Regions from separate parts of the Streptomyces sp. RGM 3693 genome, predicted to be linked through region 1. Evidence: riboswitches for the same ligand, from Rfam matches in the RefSeq annotation. Region 1 holds a riboswitch; each other region holds the start of a gene.
The links. Region 1 has a riboswitch for cobalamin ahead of cobN (cobaltochelatase subunit CobN). Riboswitches for the same ligand answer to the same signal wherever they lie in the genome.

Region 1 (6,316 bases):
CCGATGTCGCGGGCGAGGATGACCGGGGTGTCCGGTGCGCGGTGCTCCAGGAGGACGTCCCGGGCCTTGGCCACCTGCCAGGTGCGGCTGCGGGAGCCGGGGTTGTAGAGCGCCAGGGCCAGGTCGGCGGCGGTCGCCGCGCGCAGCCGTTCGGCGATCACCTCCCAGGGCTTGAGCCGGTCGGAGAGCGAGATCACCGCGTAGTCGTGGCCCAAGGGGGCGCCGGCGCGGGCGGCGGCGGCATTGGCGGCCGTGACGCCCGGCAGGACGCGCACCGGCACGGAGCGGTAGGGCTCCTCCGACGCCACTTCGAGGACCGCGGTGGCCATGGCGAAGATGCCGGGGTCGCCGCCGGAGACCACGGCCACTCGGCGGCCGCGGCGGGCCAGGTCCAGCGCGAATTCGGCGCGTTCGGACTCGACCTTGTTGTCCGAGGGGTGCCGGCGCTGGCCCGGGCGCACCGGGACGCGGTCCAAGTACGTGGTGTAGCCGACGAGGTCGTCGGCGGCGGCCAGGGCACCGCGGGACTCCGGGGTGAGCCAGCGCGGACCGGCCGGTCCGGTGCCGACCACAACCACCTCACCGCGGTCCGCGGCGGCCGGCTCCGGCTCCTCGGCGGCGGTGGCGATGCGGCTGGGGACGACCGCGACGGAGAAGTACGGCACGGAGTCGGCGTCGACGTCGGACAGCGCTCCGGTGCGCTCCCCGGCCATGGTGGCGCGCTCGACGTAGCGGGCCTCCGGCAGCCGGCCGGAGCGCTCCAGGGCACGGCGGACGCTGGGGAAGGTACGGCCCAGCTTCATCACGACGGCCGAGTCGGTGGCGCTCAGACGGGCCGTCAGCTCTTCCTCCGACAGGGTGCCGGGGAGGACGGTCAGCACCTCGTCGGCCTCGGTGAGCGGGGTGCCCAGGCGGGCTGCGGCGGCGCTGATGGAGGTGACGCCGGGTACGACCTCGGTCGGATAGCGGTGGGCCAGCCGCTTGTGCATGTGCTGGTACGAGCCGTAGAAGAACGGATCGCCCTCGGATATCACCGCGACGGTGCGGCCGGCGTCGAGATGGGTCGCGAGCCGCGCCGCCGCCGCCTCGTAGAACTCGTCCAGGGCGCCGCGGTAGCCGCCGGGGTGGTCGGTCGACTCGGTGGTGACCGGATAGACCAGGGCTTCCTCGATGTGGTCCGGGCGGATGTGCCGCGCGGCGATGGAACGTGCGATGGAACGTCCGTGCCGGGCGCTGTGGTACGCCACCACGTCGGCCTGGGCGATGACCTCCACCGCCCGCACGGTCATCAGGGACGGGTCGCCGGGGCCGAGGCCGACGCCGTAGAGGCGGCCGGTGGACCGCTCCGGGGACTGCGCGGCCGGCTGGTCCACCGTGCCGCTGCTCGCCTGCTGCTCGCTCACGCCTACTCTTCCTCGCTCGCCAGGGCGTTGATCGCGGCCGCGGCCATGGCACTGCCGCCGCGCCGCCCGCGCACCACGATGTGATCCAGCTTGGACGGGTGGTCGATCAGCGCGTCCTTGGACTCGGCCGCGCCGATGAAGCCGACCGGGATGCCGAGGACGGCCGCGGGTCGCGGTGCCCCTTCTTCGATCATTTCGAGGAACCGGAAGAGCGCGGTGGGGGCGTTGCCGAAGGCGACCACGGCGCCCTCCATCCGGTCCCGCCACAGTTCGAGGGCGGCGGCGCTGCGTGTGGTGCCCATCCGGGCGGCCAGCTCCGGGACCGACGGATCGCCGAGGGTGCACAGCACCTCGTTGTCCGCGGGCAGCCGCTTGCGGGTCACCCCGCTGGCCACCATGGTGGCGTCGCACAGGATCGGTGCACCGGCGCGCAGCGCGGTGCGCGCACTGGCCACGACCCCCGGGGTGAAGGCCAGATCGCGGACGAGATCGACCATGCCGCAGGCGTGGATCATCCGGACCGCGACCCGGCTGGCGTCGGAGGGCAGTCCGGAGAGATCCGCCTCGGCGCGGATGGTGGCGAAGGACTGGCGGTAGATGGCCGCCCCGTCCTTTTCATAGTCGAACGCGGTCACTGGGGCCTCGGGGTGGTGGGTTGAGGGGTGGAAGGAGGACGGGCAGCAAGAGGGGCACCGGGGGCGGTCCATGTTTCACGTGAAACGGCGCCCGACCGGGGTGTTTCACGTGAAACGTCGTTCGGTCGCGGTGTTTCACGTGAAACCGGCGGCGGGGCCGGGGTGTTGGGGCCCACCGCGGTGGTGCGATAGCCGTCGGGTGTCGCCAGCACATCGATCCAGGCGCCGTGCGGGTGGCCGCAGCGCCGTTCGCAGCCCGACCAGTGGACGGGCAGCCCGACCGGCACACCGGAATCGTCCGCCGGGACGGAGCCGCCCCCGGCGAGCGCGGTCGCCGCATCGCTCCGCACATCGGTAAGGGACTTGGCGCAGCCGGGTAGGCCGGTGCAGGCGGTGACCCGGCGCCAGGGGGAGGTCGGGTCGGTGATCAGTCCGGCGGAGGCCAGGTCGCGGAGCCGCCGGGCCGCCGGTGCGGCGGGCAGGCCGGGGACGACGATGCCGCGCCAGGGCGTGAGGCGCAGTTCGCCGGAGCCGTCGTCGGCGGCGATCTGGGTCAGCAGCCGCCACTGGGCCGCGGCCAGCCGGCCGAGCGGCGCCAGGACCGCCAGTGCACGGCGGCCGTCGGGCCCCTCGATCGAACCGGGGGCGGTGGCGTCGGCGTACGGCACGGCCGGCTGCGGGCCGACCGCGTCTGCGTACTCCGGGTACTCCGCGTGCTCCGCGGCGATGCCCGCGGCCCGCAGCGCAGGCTGCACCTCCTGGGCGGTCAGCGGCCGTGCGGCGGGGAGTTCGCGGACCCGCCAGGCGCCGCTGCCGCACTCAGCGGCGGCGGCCAGGAAGACCTCGGCGGCGGTCAGCGCCGCCCGCGGTACGTCGTCCGCCGCGATCCGCAACGCCGCGGGGTCGTCGCCGACCCGGAGCAGCGCCCCGTACCCGGACGCGGTCCCTGGCGGGTACTCGGTGTCCGCCGGGGCCTTCCGGCCGGATTCTGCGAGCAAGGTCACATCGCCGCCCAGGCCCGCCACATCGCCCCGGCCGTCGTCGAGGACGAACAGGAAGCGGCCCGAGAGCGCCGTCGCCGATCCGCTCGCGCACAGCAGCGCGTCCAGGCTCCGGGCCCACAACCGCACGTCGGAGGGGGTGTGCCGGTCGAGTCCGGCCAGCGGCGAGGCCAGCACGTTGCGGATCCGCTCGTGGCGTACGGACGGCAGCAGTCCGGCGTCGGTGAGGAGGTCGGCGAGGTGCCGGCCGCAGTCGTCGGGCAGACCGCGGAGTTCGACGTTGCCGCGGGAGGTCAGCGAGAGGTGGCCGTCGCCGAGGCGCTCCGCGGCGTCCGCCAACGCGTTGGCCTGGCGCGCCGTCAAGTCCCCTGCGGGCAGCCGCACTCGGGCCAGCTGCCCGTCAGCGGCGGAGTGCAGCCGCAGCGCTCCCGGGCAGGCGTCACCGCGGTCCCGCACGGGCGGTTCGGCCCGGTCGGGGCGTGGTGAGGGGGAGGGCGGCATGGCGGCGAGCATACCTACGTCGGTGGCGCCCGGAACCGGGGCGAGGGGTGGTGAACGGCAGCTCCGGAGGCGGGCTCCCGCGGCCCGGCCGCAGCCCTTACTATGCAGGTCGGTGGGTCGGCTGACCCACCGGACGCCAGCGACGGCGCCAAGGGAGGAAGCCCGGTGAGAATCCGGCGCGGTCCCGCCACTGTGAACCCGGCCACCGCCGGGTGAGCCAGGAACTCCCGCCGTCCATACGACCACCCGGGGCGTGGACACCCCGAGGAAGGGCTGCGCCGTGATCCTTCTGCTGTCGACCTCCGACACGGACCTGCTCAGCGCCCGCGCGGCCACGGGCCCCGTGCCGTACCGGCTCGCCAACCCGGCCCGTCTCGACGTCGCCGAACTCCCCGGGCTCCTGGAGGGCACCGACCTGGTCGTCGTCCGTCTGCTCGGCGGTCTCCGCGCCTGGCAGGACGGTCTGGACGTGCTGTTGGCCGCGGACCAGCACCGCCCGGTCGTGGTGCTCACCGGTGAACAGGCCCCCGACGCCCAGCTCATGGAGGCGTCCACGGTCCCCGTCGGCATCGCGGCCGAGGCGCACGCCTACCTCGCGCACGGCGGCCCGGCCAACCTCTCCCAGCTGGCCTGCTTCCTCAGCGACACCGTGCTGCTCACCGGCCACGGCTTCGAGCCGCCCGCGGCCGCCCCGTCCTGGGGCCCGCTGGAGCGCACGGCGCGGGAGGTGACCGGCCCGACGGTGGCCGTGCTCTACTACCGCGCCCACCACATGAGCGGCAACACCGGCTTCGTCCATGACCTGTGCGACCAGGTCGAGCGGGCCGGCGGCCGTCCACTGCCGCTGTTTGTCGCCTCGCTGCGGGCTCCCGAGCCGGAGCTGATCGAGGAACTGCGCACCGCCGACGCCATCGTCACCACCGTGCTGGCCGCGGGCGGCACCAAGCCCGCCGAGGCGTCCGCGGGCGGCGACGACGAGTCCTGGGACGCGGGTGCGCTGGCCGCCCTGGACGTGCCGATCCTCCAGGCGCTCTGCCTGACCGGGTCGCGGGCCGCCTGGGAGGAGAGCGACGAGGGGCTCTCCCCGCTCGACGCCGCCTCGCAGATCGCCGTGCCCGAGTTCGACGGGCGGCTGATCACCGTGCCGTTCTCGTTCAAGGAGATCGACGAGGACGGTCTGCCGATGTACGTCGCCGACGCCGAACGCGCCGCCCGGGTCGCCGGGATCGCCGTCCGGCACGCCCGGCTGCGGCACATCCCGGCCGCCGAGAAGCGGCTGGCGCTGGTGCTGTCCGCCTACCCCACCAAGCACTCCCGGATCGGCAACGCGGTCGGCCTGGACACCCCGGCGAGCGCCGTCGCGCTGCTGCGCCGCCTCCAGGCCGAGGGCTACGACTTCGGCACGGAGCCCGTGCCGGGCCTTGAGTCCGGTGACGGCGACGAGCTGATCTACGCCCTCATCGAGGCCGGTGGCCACGACCAGGAGTGGCTGACCGAGGAGCAGTTGGCCCGCAACCCGGTCCGTATCCCGGCCGCCGACTACCGCCGCTGGTACGCCACGCTGCCGCAGGAGCTGCGGGAGTCCGTCGAGGAGCACTGGGGCCCGCCGCCCGGCGAGATGTTCCTCGACCGCAGCCGGAACCCCGAGGGCGACATCGTGCTGGCCGCCCTGCGCCGCGGCAACCTGCTGATCCTCATCCAGCCGCCGCGCGGCTTCGGCGAGAACCCGATCGCGATCTACCACGACCCCGATCTGCCGCCCTCCCACCACTACTTGGCGGCCTACCGCTGGATCGCCGCCTCCACCGCCGACGGCGGCTTCGGCGCCGACGCCATGGTCCACCTGGGCAAGCACGGCAACTTGGAGTGGCTGCCCGGCAAGAACGCCGGCCTCTCCGCCGCCTGCGGTCCGGACGCGGCGCTCGGCGACCTCCCGCTCGTCTACCCGTTCCTGGTCAACGACCCGGGCGAGGGCACCCAGGCCAAGCGCCGGGTGCACGCCACCCTCGTCGACCACCTCGTCCCGCCGATGGCCCGCGCCGACTCCTACGGCGACATCGCCCGCCTTGAGCAGCTGCTCGACGAGTACGCCGCGATCTCCTCGATGGACCCGGCCAAGCTGCCCGCCATCCGCGCGCAGATCTGGACCCTGATCCAGGCCGCCAAGCTCGACCACGACCTGGGCCTGGACGCACGCCCGGACGACGACGGGTTCGACGACTTCCTGCTCCACGTCGACGGCTGGCTGTGCGAGGTCAAGGACGCGCAGATCCGCGACGGCCTGCACGTGCTGGGCGCCGCGCCGGTCGGCGAGGCCCGGGTCAACCTCGTGCTGGCCATCCTGCGCGCCCGACAGATCTGGGGCGGCACCTCCGCGCTGCCCGGACTGCGCGAGGCGCTCGGCCTGGACGAGTCGGCCGCGACCCGGACCGCCGCCGACGAAGCCGAGGCGGTCGCCCGCGGCCTCGTCCAGGCGATGGAGGACGCGGACTGGGACCCGGCCGCGGTGCGCCGGGTCGCAGGCGGGCACCCGACCGCGGTCGTCGACATCCTCGACTTCGCCGCCCGGGAGGTCGTCCCGCGGCTGGCCGGCACCACGGCCGAGGTCGACCACGCGGTGCACGCGCTGAACGGCGGATTCGTCCCGGCCGGCCCGTCCGGCTCACCGCTGCGCGGTCTGGTCAACGTCCTGCCGACCGGCCGCAACTTCTACTCCGTCGACCCCAAGGCCGTTCCGTCGCGGCTCGCCTGGGAGACCGGTCAGGCGCTCGCCGAC
Region 2 (6,316 bases), on a different contig from region 1:
GCGGTCCAGTGCCTGGCCGAGGTCGGCGCCGTAGGCGATGGTGCCGTGGTTCTGGAGGAGTGCGGCGGTGCGGTCGCGGAGCGCGTCGAGCATGTGGGCGGCGAGTTCGTCGCTGCCGTAGAGGGCGTAGGGGGCGACCCGGACGGGGCCGCCGAGCGCGGCGGCCATGTAGTGGATGGGCGGGAGTTCGGTGACGAGGGTGGAGACCGCGGTGGCGTGCGGGGCGTGGGTGTGCACGACCGCGGTGGCGGTGGTATTGCGGTAGACGGCCAGGTGGAGCGGGAGTTCGCTGGTCGGGCGGAGTCTGCCGATGATCGCGCGGCCGTCGAGGTCGACGCCGGTGAGGTCGGAGGGGCCGAGCCGGTCGTAGGGGACGCCGCTGGGCGTGACGAGGATCAGGTCCTTGACGCGGACCGAGACGTTGCCCGAGGTGCCGACGACGAGGCCGTCGGCGGCGGTCCGGCGGGCGGTGGCGACGAGCTCGCTCCAGGCGTCGGCGAGGTGGTCGGGGTGGTCCTTCATGCTGTCCTCCGGTGCGACGCTGCGGGACGTGCGGAAACACACGAGGGCGCTGCACGACACCGTACGAGCAGGCCGGGGCACTGTACGCCATGGCGCCAACTGTCCGGTATCCGCCATATGGGGGCAACTGGCGACCTTAGGGCGATTGGCCGGGGATCGACCGTTTTGCGCCGATCACCCCTTAACGTCGAGTGAATTACACCCCTCACATGTCATTACCCAGGGGGACCCATGACCTGTGACCGCTCCACCCCCCGGACCGGGCTGGCGACCGCGATAGCGGTGGCGTCACTGGCCGGCACCGCACTCGCCGAACACCCTTCCCGGGCCGTCGCGGACAGCCAACCCCTAGGACACGACGTCTCCTCGTACCAGAAGCAGATCGACTGGCGGGCGGTCCGCGCGAAGGGCGCGCGATTCGTCTACGTCAAGGCCACCGAGTCGGACAGCTACCGCAATCCGCGCTTCTCCGCGCAGTACACCGGCTCCCGGGCGGCCGGACTGCTGCACGGCGCCTACCACTTCGCCGTGCCCAGCGCGTCGTCGGGCAGCCGGCAGGCCCGGTACTTCCTCCGGCACGGCGGCCGCTGGAAGGCGGACGGCTGGACGCTGCCGCCCGCCCTCGACATCGAGCACAATCCGTACGACGCCCGGCAGCCGTGCTTCGGGCTGGACCGGACGGCGCTGGTCCACTGGATACGGGCGTTCAGCGATGAGGTGCGGCGCAGTACCGGCCGGTGCCCGGTGATCTACACCACCGCCCGCTGGTGGGACCGTTGCACGGGCGGCAGCCGGGCCTTCGGCGCGACCCATCCGCTGTGGCTGGCGGGCTACTCGGGGGCGGCGCGGCTGCCCGCCGGCTGGTCGTTCCTGACGCTTCGGCAGTACGCCTCGCACGGGCCGCTGCCCGGGGATCAGGACCGCTGGAACGGGACACTGGCCCAGCTCAGAAAATTTGCCGACGGATGAGACGGAAGTGACGGCAGGGGCGCCTCCGCGTGAACACTGCGGTGGTGTCACCGCGGCGCCCGGCCGAGTTCACTTTCCGTTCACCCGTCGTCCGTACGGTCCCGACGACACTGACCTTCGAGCGGATTGCCTGGGTGAATGGAACACATCACGCTTCTCATCGGGATCGTGATCGTCACGGCCTTGGTGTTCGACTTTACGAACGGCTTCCACGACACGGCCAACGCAATGGCCACCACCATCTCCACCGGCGCCTTGCGACCCAAGGCCGCGGTGGCGATGTCGGCGGGACTCAATCTCGTCGGGGCGTTCCTCTCCGTTGAGGTGGCCAAGACCATCTCCGGCGGCATCATCGACGAGAGTGCCGGCATCAGACCTGAAGTGATCTTCGCCGGTCTGGTCGGCGCCATCGTCTGGAACCTCCTGACCTGGCTCGCCGGCCTTCCCTCCAGCTCCTCCCACGCCCTCTTCGGCGGTCTGATCGGCGCGACGCTGGTGTCCGTGGGCACCGGCGGCGTGCACGGCCAGGCCGTCGTGATGAAGGTCCTGATCCCGGCGGTGGCCGCGCCGTTCGTCGCGGGGCTCGCCGCGATGGCGGCGACCCGGCTCACCTACCGGCTGACCCGCGGCCGCGCCGAGGCCGACACCGCCAAGGGCTACCGCGCCGGGCAGATCGCCTCGGCGGCACTGGTCTCGCTGGCCCACGGCACCAACGACGCGCAGAAGACGATGGGCGTGATCACCCTCGCGCTGATCACCGGCGGGGTCATCGCCCCGCACTCCGACCCGCCGATGTGGGTGATCGCCTCCGCGGGCCTGGCCATCGCGCTCGGCACCTACCTGGGCGGCTGGCGGATCATCCGCACCATGGGCAAGGGCATCACCGACATCCAGCCGCCGCAGGGCTTCGCCGCCCAGACCGGCGCCGCGGCCACCATCCTGGCCTCCTCCCACCTCGGCTTCGCGCTCTCCACCACCCAGGTCTGCTCCGGCTCCGTGATGGGCTCCGGGCTGGGCCGCAAGGGCGGCGTGGTGCGCTGGTCCACGGCCGGGCGGATGGTCGTGGCCTGGGGGCTGACCCTGCCGGCCGCCGGCCTGGTCTCCGCGGGAGCCGCGTACCTCGCCGACCAGGGCAGCTGGGGCGTGACCACGGTCGCCGTCCTCGCACTGGCCGTCTGCGGCGGCATCTGGGCCGCCTCCCGGCGCAAGCCGATCGACCACACCAACGTCAACGAGGGTCCGGCGGCGGAGCCGGCCGGTGTCATCACCACGGCGCTGCAGACCGTCTCCCCTCCCCCGGCGGGCCCGATCGCCCCGGCGGCCACCGCCCCGGCGACCGCCGAAGCCGCGGACGGGGCCGCCGCTCCTGCCCACCCCGCCCCGGCTGTCGCTCCCGCCCAACCCGCGTCAGCCACCTCCTGACGCCGACCTCCCTGACCTAAGGACTACGCAATGCACATCGACTGGGCAGCTCTCGGCCAGGTCTTCGGCGTCAGCCTCGTGGTGACGGTGGGGATCGTGGGCCTGTTCACCGTCGGGATCGTGGGGACCTCCCGCAAGCCGGCCGTGGACGGCGACGCGGGGGCCACGACGGCACCGGGCGCGGGGGCGCGCGCCGGGGCACTGGCGGCCTTCGCGCTCTGCGCGGCCGCGGTGGCGTACGGGATCTACCTGATCGTCGCCGCCTGAGACCGACGCCGGCCCGGCCGGCGACGGACGGGGCGTCCGGCGGGCGCGGCAGCAGCCGCGGCCCCGGGCGCCCCGTCCGCGTTCCCGGGGCCTTGCCTCCGTGCGTCGACGGGCGCCCTGTGGTGTTGGCCACAGGGCCGGCGGCGGGGCTGCATCGCAGGTCAAGGGCGAGTTGACGGACCCTCGCGGGCGTGGTGGACTGCCGGGGCCAATCGGCGACAGCAGAGGAAGTCCGGTGCGAATCCGGCGCGGTCCCGCCACTGTCACCGGGGAGTGCTCCTCCGACGAGGGCCACGGCCCGTACGCACTCCGTACGGGCGGGAAGGCCGGGGGAGGCACCGATCCGGGAGCCAGGAGACTCTGGTCGCCGTCACGTCGAGCCAGGGCGCGGACCCTGAGTGAGGACATACCACCATGCCTGGCTGCCCGTCGAGAGCTCCACTGCCCGCTGCCGCAGGGCCCCTTCGAGGGTGCACGGCGGCCTGATCCGATGCGCGGCGAACACGCGGGATATGCGTGCGGCGCGGCCCTCGGCTTCCTCGGTGACCTGATCGCGGCGGATCCACGGCGCGGCCATCCGGTGGCCGCGTTCGGCCGGGCCGCAGCCGCCGTCGAACGCCGACTGTGGCGCGACCACCGCGGCCACGGGGCGGCCCACACCGTGCTGTGCGCCGGCGGTGCGACCGCCGGTGCCGCACTGCTGGAGCGCGCCGTACGGCACCACCCGGGCGCCCGGGCCGCGTTGACCGCGGCGGCGGTGTGGGCGGTGCTGGGCGGCACGTCGCTCGGCCGGGAGGCACGGGCCGTCGGCGGTGCGTTGGCGGCGGGCGACCTGGCCGCGGCCCGGGCGCGGCTGCCGCACCTGTGCGGGCGCGATCCGCAGGCGCTGGACGGGCCGCAGATGGCCCGGGCGGTGGTCGAGTCGGTCGCCGAGAACACCTCGGACGCTGTGGTCGGCGCCCTGGTGTGGGGCGCCGTCGGCGGAGTGCCCGGTCTGGTGGCGTTCCGGGCGGTGAACACCCTGGACGCGATGGTCGGTCACAAGTCGCCGCGCTACCGGCGGTTCGGCTGGGCCGCGGCCCGCCTCGACGACGTCGCCGGCTGGCCCGGCTCCCGACTGACCGCGGCACTGACGGTACTGGCGGGCCCGGACCGGCGCGGCGCGCTGCGGGCCTGGCGGGCGGACGGCGGGGCGCATCCGAGCCCCAACGCGGGCCCGGTGGAGGCGTCGTTCGCGGGTGCGCTGGGCATCCGGCTGGGCGGCACCCTGGCGTACGGCGGGCGGGTGGAACACCGGCCCGTGCTCAACGGCGGCGGGCGGCCGCCCGAGGTGCCCGACATCGAGCGGGCGGCGCGGCTGTCCCGGCGGGTGAGCCTGCTGGCGCTGGGCGTCACGGTGGCGGGTCGGTTTGCGGCGGGCGCGGTACGGCGCGGCATCAAGGGAAGGGTGACCCGGTGAACGGGCGGAGGAAGGCGGCCGGCGGGGCCATGGGCGGCGGGCTGCTGGTGGCCGGGACGACGTCCGACGCGGGCAAGAGCGTGGTGACCGCCGGCATCTGTCGCTGGCTGGTGCGGCAGGGCGTCTCGGTGGCACCGTTCAAGGCGCAGAACATGTCGCTGAATTCGTTCGTGACCCGTCAGGGCGCGGAGATCGGCCGGGCGCAGGCGATGCAGGCGGCCGCGGCCCGGGTGGAGCCGACCGCGCTGATGAACCCGGTGCTGCTCAAGCCCGGCAGCGACCGCAGCAGCCAGGTGGTGCTGCTGGGGAAGCCGGTGGGTGAGCTGAGTGCCCGTGGCTACCACGCGGGCCGGCAGGAGCAGTTGCTGGGCACGGTGACCGACTGCCTGGCGGAGCTGCGGCGCACCCACGACGCGGTGATCTGCGAGGGCGCCGGCAGCCCGGCCGAGATCAACCTACGGCGGACCGACATCGTCAACATGGGCATCGCCCGGGCCGCGCGGATCCCCGTCGTGGTGGTCGGCGACATCGACCGCGGCGGCGTCTTCGCCTCGTTCTTCGGGACCACCGCGCTGCTGTCCGAGGAGGACCAGTCGCTGGTCGCCGGCTACCTCGTCAACAAGTTCCGCGGCGATGTGACGCTGCTGGAGCCCGGGTTGGAGATGCTGCGCGGGATCACCGGACGGCGCACCTACGGTGTCCTGCCGTACGCGCACGGGCTGGGCATCGACGAGGAGGACGGGATGGGGGTCCCCCCTGGTCGAGCGAAGTCGAGACCTTGGGGGAGGGTGTCGCTGCGCGGGGCGGTCCGCGAGTCGGTGGTGGCGCCGCCGGCCGGGGAGGACGTGCTGCGGGTCGCGGTGTGCGCGGTGCCGCTGATGTCCAACTTCACCGACGTGGACGCGCTGGCGGCCGAACCGGGCGTGGTGGTGCGGTTCGTGGACCGGCCCGAAGAGCTGGCCGACGCGGACCTGGTGGTGCTGCCGGGGACCCGCGGCACGGTCCGCGCGCTGGCGTGGCTGCGCGAGCGCGGACTGGCGGACGCGGTGGTCCGGCGGGCCGCGGAGGGCCGCCCGGTGCTGGGCATCTGCGGCGGCTTCCAGATGCTCGGCGAGCACATCGAGGACGAGGTCGAGTCGCGGGCGGGCGCGGTCGAGGGGCTGGGACTGCTGCCGGTCCGGGTCCGGTTCGCGGTGGAGAAGACCCTCGCCCGGCCGTCCGGTCGGGCGCTGGGCGAGCCGGTGGAGGGGTACGAGATCCACCACGGTGTGGCCCAAGTGGCCGGCGGCGAGACGTTCTTCTCCGATGACCGGGGCAACGACCTGGACGGCTGCCGGGTCGGCGCCGTGTGGGGCACGCACTGGCACGGCTCCCTGGAGAGCGACGGTTTCCGGCGGGCGTTCCTGCGGGAGGTGGCCCGGGCGGCCGGCCGCCGTTTCGTACCGGCGCCGGACACCCGCTTCGGGGCGCTGCGCGAGGAGCAGCTGGACCGGCTGGGCGATCTGATCGAGGAGCACGCGGACACCAAGGCGCTGCTGCGACTGATCGAGGAGGGGGTGCCGGAGGGGTTGCCGTTCATTCCTCCGGGGGCGCCATGAGGGCGGATGCAGGGGACACGACAGGAGCCGGCCGGCGACGTGAAGGACGACAGGGCATGACAACGACGCAGAACCCGAC
Region 3 (6,316 bases), on a different contig from region 1:
GCGATGGAGGCGATGGTGGCGGTCGGCGCGATGGCCAGCAGGAGCGAGTTGCGCATCCCGGACGTGGCGATCCGGGTGCGCAGCGCCGCCCAGCGGTCCGCCCAGCGCGGTTCGGCGTTCGGGTAGTGGTCCGGGTGCAGCACGCCGCGGGCCGTACGGGTCGCGGACCAGGCCGGGTGCGGGCCGTGCCGTTCGGCGAGGTCGGCGGATGCCTCGTAGGCGGCGAGCATGATCCGCTCGGAAATACGGGTCGAGAGCTCCCGCGCCTCGGCCGAGTCGAACGGCAGCCGCAGCCGGAAGAACACGTCCTGGAGGCCCATCAGGCCCAGACCGACCGGCCGCCAGCGGGAGTTGGAGGCGCCGGCCTGCTCGGTCGGGTAGAAGTTGATGTCCACGACCCGGTCGAGGAAGGTCACGGCGGTGCGGACGGTGGCGTCCAGCCGCTCCCAGTCCAGCTCGCCGTCCTCGCCCAGATGCGCGGCCAGGTTGACCGACCCGAGGTTGCAGACGGCGGTCTCCCCGTCGTCGGTCACCTCCAGGATCTCCGTGCACAGGTTGGAGGAGTGCACGACCCGGCCGGGCTCGGCGGTCTGGTTGGCGGTGCGGTTGGCGGCGTCCTTGAACGTCATCCAGCCGTTGCCGGTCTGCGCCAGGGTGCGCATCATCCGGGAGTACAGCACCCGGGCCGGGACCTGCTTACGGGCCTTGCCCGCGGCCTCCGCCGCCCGGTAGGCGGCGTCGAACTCCGCGCCCCACAGGTCGACCAGCTCGGGCACGTCGGACGGGGAGAACAGCGACCAGTCCGCGTCCGCCTCCACCCGGCGCATGAACTCGTCCGGGATCCAGTGCGCGATGTTGAGGTTGTGGGTCCGGCGGGCCTCCTCGCCGGTGTTGTCCCGCAGCTCCAGGAACTCCTCGATGTCGGCGTGCCAGGACTCCAGGTAGACACAGGCCGCGCCCTTGCGGCGGCCGCCCTGGTTGACCGCGGCCACCGAGGCGTCCAGGGTGCGCAGGAACGGCACAATGCCGTTGGAGTGCCCGTTGGTGCCGCGGATCAGCGAACCGCGGGCGCGGATCCGGGAGTACGAGAGGCCGATGCCGCCGGCGTGCTTGGAGAGCCGGGCCACCTGGTGGTAGCGGTCGTAGATCGAGTCCAGCTCGTCCAGCGGGGAGTCCAGCAGGTAGCAGGAGGACATCTGCGGGTGCCGGGTGCCGGAGTTGAAGAGCGTGGGGGAGGACGGCAGGTAGGAGAGCGTGCTGGTCAGCCGGTACAGCTCGGCGACGTCCGCGAGCGCCCGCGCGCCGTTGTCCTCGGCGAGGCCGCAGGCCACCCGCAGCAGGAAGTGCTGGGGCGTCTCGATCACCTGGCGGGTGGTGGGGTGCCGCAGCAGGTAGCGCGAATGGAGGGTGCGCAGCCCGAAGTACCCGAACCGGTCGTCGGCGCCGGCCGCCAGCGCCTCGCGCACCAGCGCGTCTAGCCGCGCCGCGTGGGTGCGGACGAACTCCGCGGTGGCGTCCGCGATCAGCCCCTCCTGGTGGCCGACCGCGATCGAGGCCGAGAAGGAGGTGGCGCCCTGGCCGGCGGCCTCCTCGGCGATGGCGCGGGTCAGCAGGCGCGCGGCGAGCTTGGAGTACTGCGGCTCGTCGGCGATCAGGCCGGCCGCGGCCTCGGTCGCCAGCGAGCGCAGTTCCGCCGCGTCGGACCCGGGGTGCCGGCCGCGCAGCGCGGCGGCGGCCACCTTGCCGGGATCGGTCGCGGTCAGGTCCGCGGTCAACTCGGTCAGCGTCCGCAGCAGGGCGACGCCCGGGCCGTCTTCGTACGCGCCAGGCGCGGCCACGACGGGCTGCACGACCTCGGCGTCTGACGCGGGCTCCGTTGGCGCGATGGTCACCTGATGCTCTCCCTCACTCGGCGGGGGCCGGGAGGGACAGTGGTGCGACGGGAGCCGCGCGGGCAGGGCCGCACCCCGCGGCGAACCGGGGGTGCGCGGGCCGGCCGCGCGGCGTCCATCGGCCCATCCCTCGGGGCCCGGACGTATCGACGCCGCACCGATGGCGGTGCGGACGTACCGTCGGCAGGTCCTCGGACTAGGGAGCGCACCGCCGGGTCCGTACCGTTGGGAAACGGCCGGTGGACTGCGCTCTCACACCGTTGCGGGACAGTTCCGGATTCGCACCGGATTCCCCTGCGGCGACAGCGAGGAAGAGCATACATCTTGTGTCGCTCCCCGCACGCACCCCCACATCTTGTGTCGTTGCCGCATAGCATTCCCCCAGGCATACGAAGGGCCGGGCCGCCCGGGCTCCCTTTGAACGCCGCCGCAAAGCCTTCGGAACGCCCCCGGAAGGCGGCTCAGACCAGCTCGCGGGCGAACGCCCACAGGGTGATGCCGGGCACCGGATCCCAGTCCCGCTCCGCCGCCCGCGCGAACCCCAGCCGCCCGTAGAGCCGGTGCGCCGGCAGCAGGTGCTGATGGCTCGACAGCACCATCCGGCGCAGCCTCAGCGCCCGCGCCCGCGCCAGACAGGCCCGCACCAGCGCCTCACCGATGCCCCGTCCGCGCCCCGCGGGCCGCACCGCCAACATCCGGAACTCGCCCTCGCCGGGCCCGGCCAGATCCGCGTACGGACTCCCGTGCGTCGCGAACGTCACCGCCCCCAGCACCGCCCCGTCCGCCCCGTCCGAGGCCACCAACACCTCGGCGTGCTCCGCCCGGTGCGCCACCTCCCGCAGCACCGCCGCGTACGGATCGTCCACCCCGCCGGACAGCAGCCCGTCGCTCAGATACACCTCCACCACCAACTCGCCGACCGTGTCGAACTCCGCCTGGCGTATGGGCCTGATCGTGATGTCCATGGGGGCCAGTGTGGCGACGACCGCCCGACAGCACGGCCGAGGTGGCGAATGGTGATCAACGCGTGACTGTCAGTGGGCTCGACTACCGTCGGTCTTACGTTCCCTGCTCGCTCCGACAGCAAGGAGAAGGCGCCATGACCGCGCTCGCCGACCCGCCGCACATCACTGTTCCCGAGCACTTCGAAGAGGCCGCCCGGATACTCGCCCGCCTGGAAGAGGGCGCGCGGTTGGAACTCATCGACGGGAAGGTCAGGAGCAAGCCCATGCCGGACGGGGACCACGGGCGGATCATTCAGTGGCTCACGCGTATCTGCATGCAGCACCGGCCCGAGCTTTGGCTCGACCCTTCCCAAGGTATCAAGGTGCAGTCGTACCGGAGTGGCCGCGCCCGGCCGGACGGCACGCTCGCCCCCATGGACGCCTTTGTCGGCCAGGGCGAATGGGTCGACCCTGACCCCGTCCTGATGGTCGTCGAGGTGACGTCGTACGACTCCGACACCGAGCAAAGTGACAGGGTTGAGAAGCCCAGGGCCTACGCCGAAACGGGCATTCCGCTCTACCTGTTGATCGACCGGAAGTCGTGCCAGGTGTCGCTCTACAGCGAGCCCGACGGCCAGCGCTATGAGGACGTGCACACCGTTCCGTTCGGCAAGTCCCTTCCCCTTCCGGACCCGGTGGGCATCGCGCTCGACACTGCGCCGCTGAAGGATTGGGTCCACTGACCGGCCCGGTTGCCGCGTCGCGCACGAAAGGGCCGCCGCGTCCCTGACGAACGCGACGGCCCTCCGCCGTAGTTGACGACGCTCAGTGCCCCGCCGCCGCCTCCGCCGTGGCGGGCGGCAGGTCGGCGGTGACGCCCGCGTCGCCGACGTCGGCGGTGTAGTCCGAGGGGACCGTCTCGTCGGTGCCCTCAGGGGCCTTGAGGGCCCTCAGGACGAACGTCAGGACGACCGTCACCACGACGTTCAGGACGAAGGCGGTGAGACCGATGTAGCCGATCTGGCCGATGCCGGGGATCTCCGCGCTGGAGCCGCCGAAGTGCTTCTGGGTCGGGCTGGCCACCCCGTACGCGGCGAGGGTGCCGTAGACCATGCCGATCGCCCAGCCGGCCAGCAGCGCCCAGCGGTGGAACCAGCGGGTGAAGAGGCCGCCGACCAGCGCCGGCATGGTCTGCAGGATCCAGATGCCGCCCAGCAGCTGGAAGTTGATGGCGACGGTCTTGTCCATGGTGAGGACGAAGGCCAGTGCGCCGACCTTGACCAGGAGGGAGACCAGCTTGGCGACCTTGTGCTCCTGCTCGGGCGTGGCGCTGGGCTTCAGGAAGTCCTTGTAGACGTTCCGAGTGAAGAGGTTGGCGGCGGCGATCGACATGATCGCCGCGGGCACCAGCGCGCCGATGCCGATCGCGGCGAACGCCACCCCCGCGAACCAGCTGGGGAACATGTCCTCGAAGAGCTGCGGGATCGCCAGCTGCGCATTGCCGTGGGTGTCCGTGCCAGCCTTGATCGCCATGAAGCCGAGCAGCGCGAGCAGGCCCAGCATCAGGGAGTAGAGCGGCAGGATCGTGGTGTTGCGGCGGATGACGTTGCGGCTGCGCGAGGAGAGCGTCGCCGTGATCGAGTGCGGGTACATGAACAGCGCCAGCGCCGAGCCGAGCGCGAGCGTGGCGTACGCCCACTGCGCGTTGGGGCCGCTGGCCAGTTCACCGCGCGGTTTGCCGGTCGGCCCGTGCACGGCGAGCGTCTGCTTGGCCGTGTGGAAGATCTCGCCGAAGCCGCCCAGCTTGATCGGGATGTAGATGATCGCCACCGCGATGACGAGGTAGATCAGCCCGTCCTTGACGAACGCGATCAGCGCGGGCGCCCGCAGGCCCGAGGAGTAGGTGTACGCGGCCAGCACGGCGAACGCGATCAGCAGCGGCAGGTCCTTGACGAACCAGTTGGCGTGCTCGCCGCCGCCGACGCCCAGCACGTCCAGGACGGCCTGGATGCCGACCAGTTGGAGCGCGATGTACGGCATCGTGGCGAGTAGTCCGGTGAGCGCCACCGCCAACGACAGGCCCTTGGAACCGAAGCGGCCGCGGACGAAGTCGGAGGTGGTGACGTAGCCGTGCCGGTGCGACACCGACCACAGCCGGGGCAGGAAGGTGAAGATCAGCGGGTAGACAAGGATGGTGTACGGGACGGCGAAGAAGCCGGACGCGCCCGCCGTGTAGATCGCCGCCGGGACGGCCACGAAGGTGTACGCGGTGTAGAGGTCGCCACCGAGCAGGAACCACGTCACCCAGGTGCCGAAGCTGCGCCCGCCCAGGCCCCATTCGTCGAGGCTGTCGGACTGCTCGGCCTTGCGCCAGCGCGCGGCCAGGAAGCCCATGACCGTGACGGCGAGGAAGAAGAAGATGAAGACGGCGAGCGCCACGCCGTTGACGCCCTGGGAGGCGGCGGCGAGTGTCGTGACCGGGTTCGTCATCAGGCCGCACCGCCCTTGTGGGCGCGCTGCTCACGCTGGACCAGCTTGTAGGCCACCATCGTCAGCACCGTCGAGATCAGCACCCACGCCATCTGGTACCAGTAGAAGAACGGGATCCCGATCAGCGTCGGCTCGATCCTGGCGTACGAACTCACCCACAGCATCGCGATGAACGGGGCGACCAGACACAGTCCGGCCACCACCCGGGTGGGTGTGACGACCGGTCTGCGGTCCGGTGGTGCGGCTTTCTCGGCCATGACCGTGGCTCCCGTCCCTGGTGAACTCCTAGGTAATCGGCTGGAAATCTAAGCCAGGGTCGTGGCGCGCGTCACTAGCTGTCCGCATATCGGTACGAGGCGGTTACCGAGGGGGAGTTGACCCGAGGTGGGGTCGGGGCCGGGCCTCGTGGGGTGGCGCGCCGGCGGCGGTCCGTCCGGAATCCGGCCGGCCGGCCGACCGGGCGGACCCGGGTGACGGGCGCGGGCTGCCAGGGCCCGCCCGGTGGGTCAGGCTCGGACAGGCCCTAGTCCGTCGGGCGCTGGAGGCGGGCGACGAACTTGTAGCGGTCGCCGCGGTAGACCGAGCGCACCCACTCCACCGGCTGCCCCTGGGCGTCCAGCGAGTGCCGGGAGAGCATCAGCATCGGCAGGCCGACGTCGGTGCCCAGCAGACCGGCCTCGCGCGGGGTGGCCAGCGAGGTCTCGATGGTCTCCTCGGCCTCCGCCAGCCGGACGTCGTAGACCTCGGCCAGCGCGGTGTACAGGGAGGTGTACTTGACGAGGTTGCGGCGGAGCGCCGGGAACCGCTTGGCCGAAAGGTGGGTGGTCTCGATGGCCATCGGCTCGCCGCTGGCCAGCCGCAGCCGCTCGATGCGCAGCACCCGGCCGCCGGGGGTGATGTCCAGCAGCCCGGCCAGCCGGTCGTCGGCGGTGACGTAGCCGATGTCCAGCAGTTGGGAGGTCGGTTCCAGACCCTGGGCCCGCATGTCCT

Region 2: linked by a shared signal. The riboswitch ahead of ACO0M4_RS37030 (cobalamin biosynthesis protein) and the one ahead of cobN (cobaltochelatase subunit CobN) in region 1 are both predicted to bind cobalamin.
Region 3: linked by a shared signal. The riboswitch ahead of ACO0M4_RS02100 (ribonucleoside-diphosphate reductase subunit alpha) and the one ahead of cobN (cobaltochelatase subunit CobN) in region 1 are both predicted to bind cobalamin.

The regions. Positions count from the first base shown of each region.
Region 1 is NZ_JBMPPQ010000002.1:511,103-517,418, forward strand. Features, by position in the region: gene ACO0M4_RS19590 (precorrin-2 C(20)-methyltransferase) at 1-1,373, opposite strand, end outside; gene ACO0M4_RS19595 (precorrin-8X methylmutase) at 1,406-2,038, opposite strand; gene cobG (precorrin-3B synthase) at 2,035-3,552, opposite strand; cobalamin riboswitch at 3,637-3,786, shown strand; gene cobN (cobaltochelatase subunit CobN) at 3,821-6,316, shown strand, end outside.
Region 2 is NZ_JBMPPQ010000004.1:185,071-191,386, forward strand. Features, by position in the region: gene ACO0M4_RS37010 (class II aldolase/adducin family protein) at 1-522, opposite strand, end outside; gene ACO0M4_RS37015 (GH25 family lysozyme) at 754-1,491, shown strand; gene ACO0M4_RS37020 (inorganic phosphate transporter) at 1,630-2,913, shown strand; gene ACO0M4_RS37025 (hypothetical protein) at 2,944-3,180, shown strand; cobalamin riboswitch at 3,406-3,540, shown strand; gene ACO0M4_RS37030 (cobalamin biosynthesis protein) at 3,671-4,639, shown strand; gene ACO0M4_RS37035 (cobyric acid synthase) at 4,669-6,237, shown strand; gene ACO0M4_RS37040 (putative cobaltochelatase) at 6,294-6,316, shown strand, end outside.
Region 3 is NZ_JBMPPQ010000001.1:457,222-463,537, forward strand. Features, by position in the region: gene ACO0M4_RS02100 (ribonucleoside-diphosphate reductase subunit alpha) at 1-1,892, opposite strand, end outside; cobalamin riboswitch at 2,058-2,211, opposite strand; gene ACO0M4_RS02105 (GNAT family N-acetyltransferase) at 2,354-2,857, opposite strand; gene ACO0M4_RS02110 (Uma2 family endonuclease) at 2,992-3,579, shown strand; gene mctP (monocarboxylate uptake permease MctP) at 3,662-5,326, opposite strand; gene ACO0M4_RS02120 (DUF3311 domain-containing protein) at 5,326-5,583, opposite strand; gene ACO0M4_RS02125 (GntR family transcriptional regulator) at 5,850-6,316, opposite strand, start outside.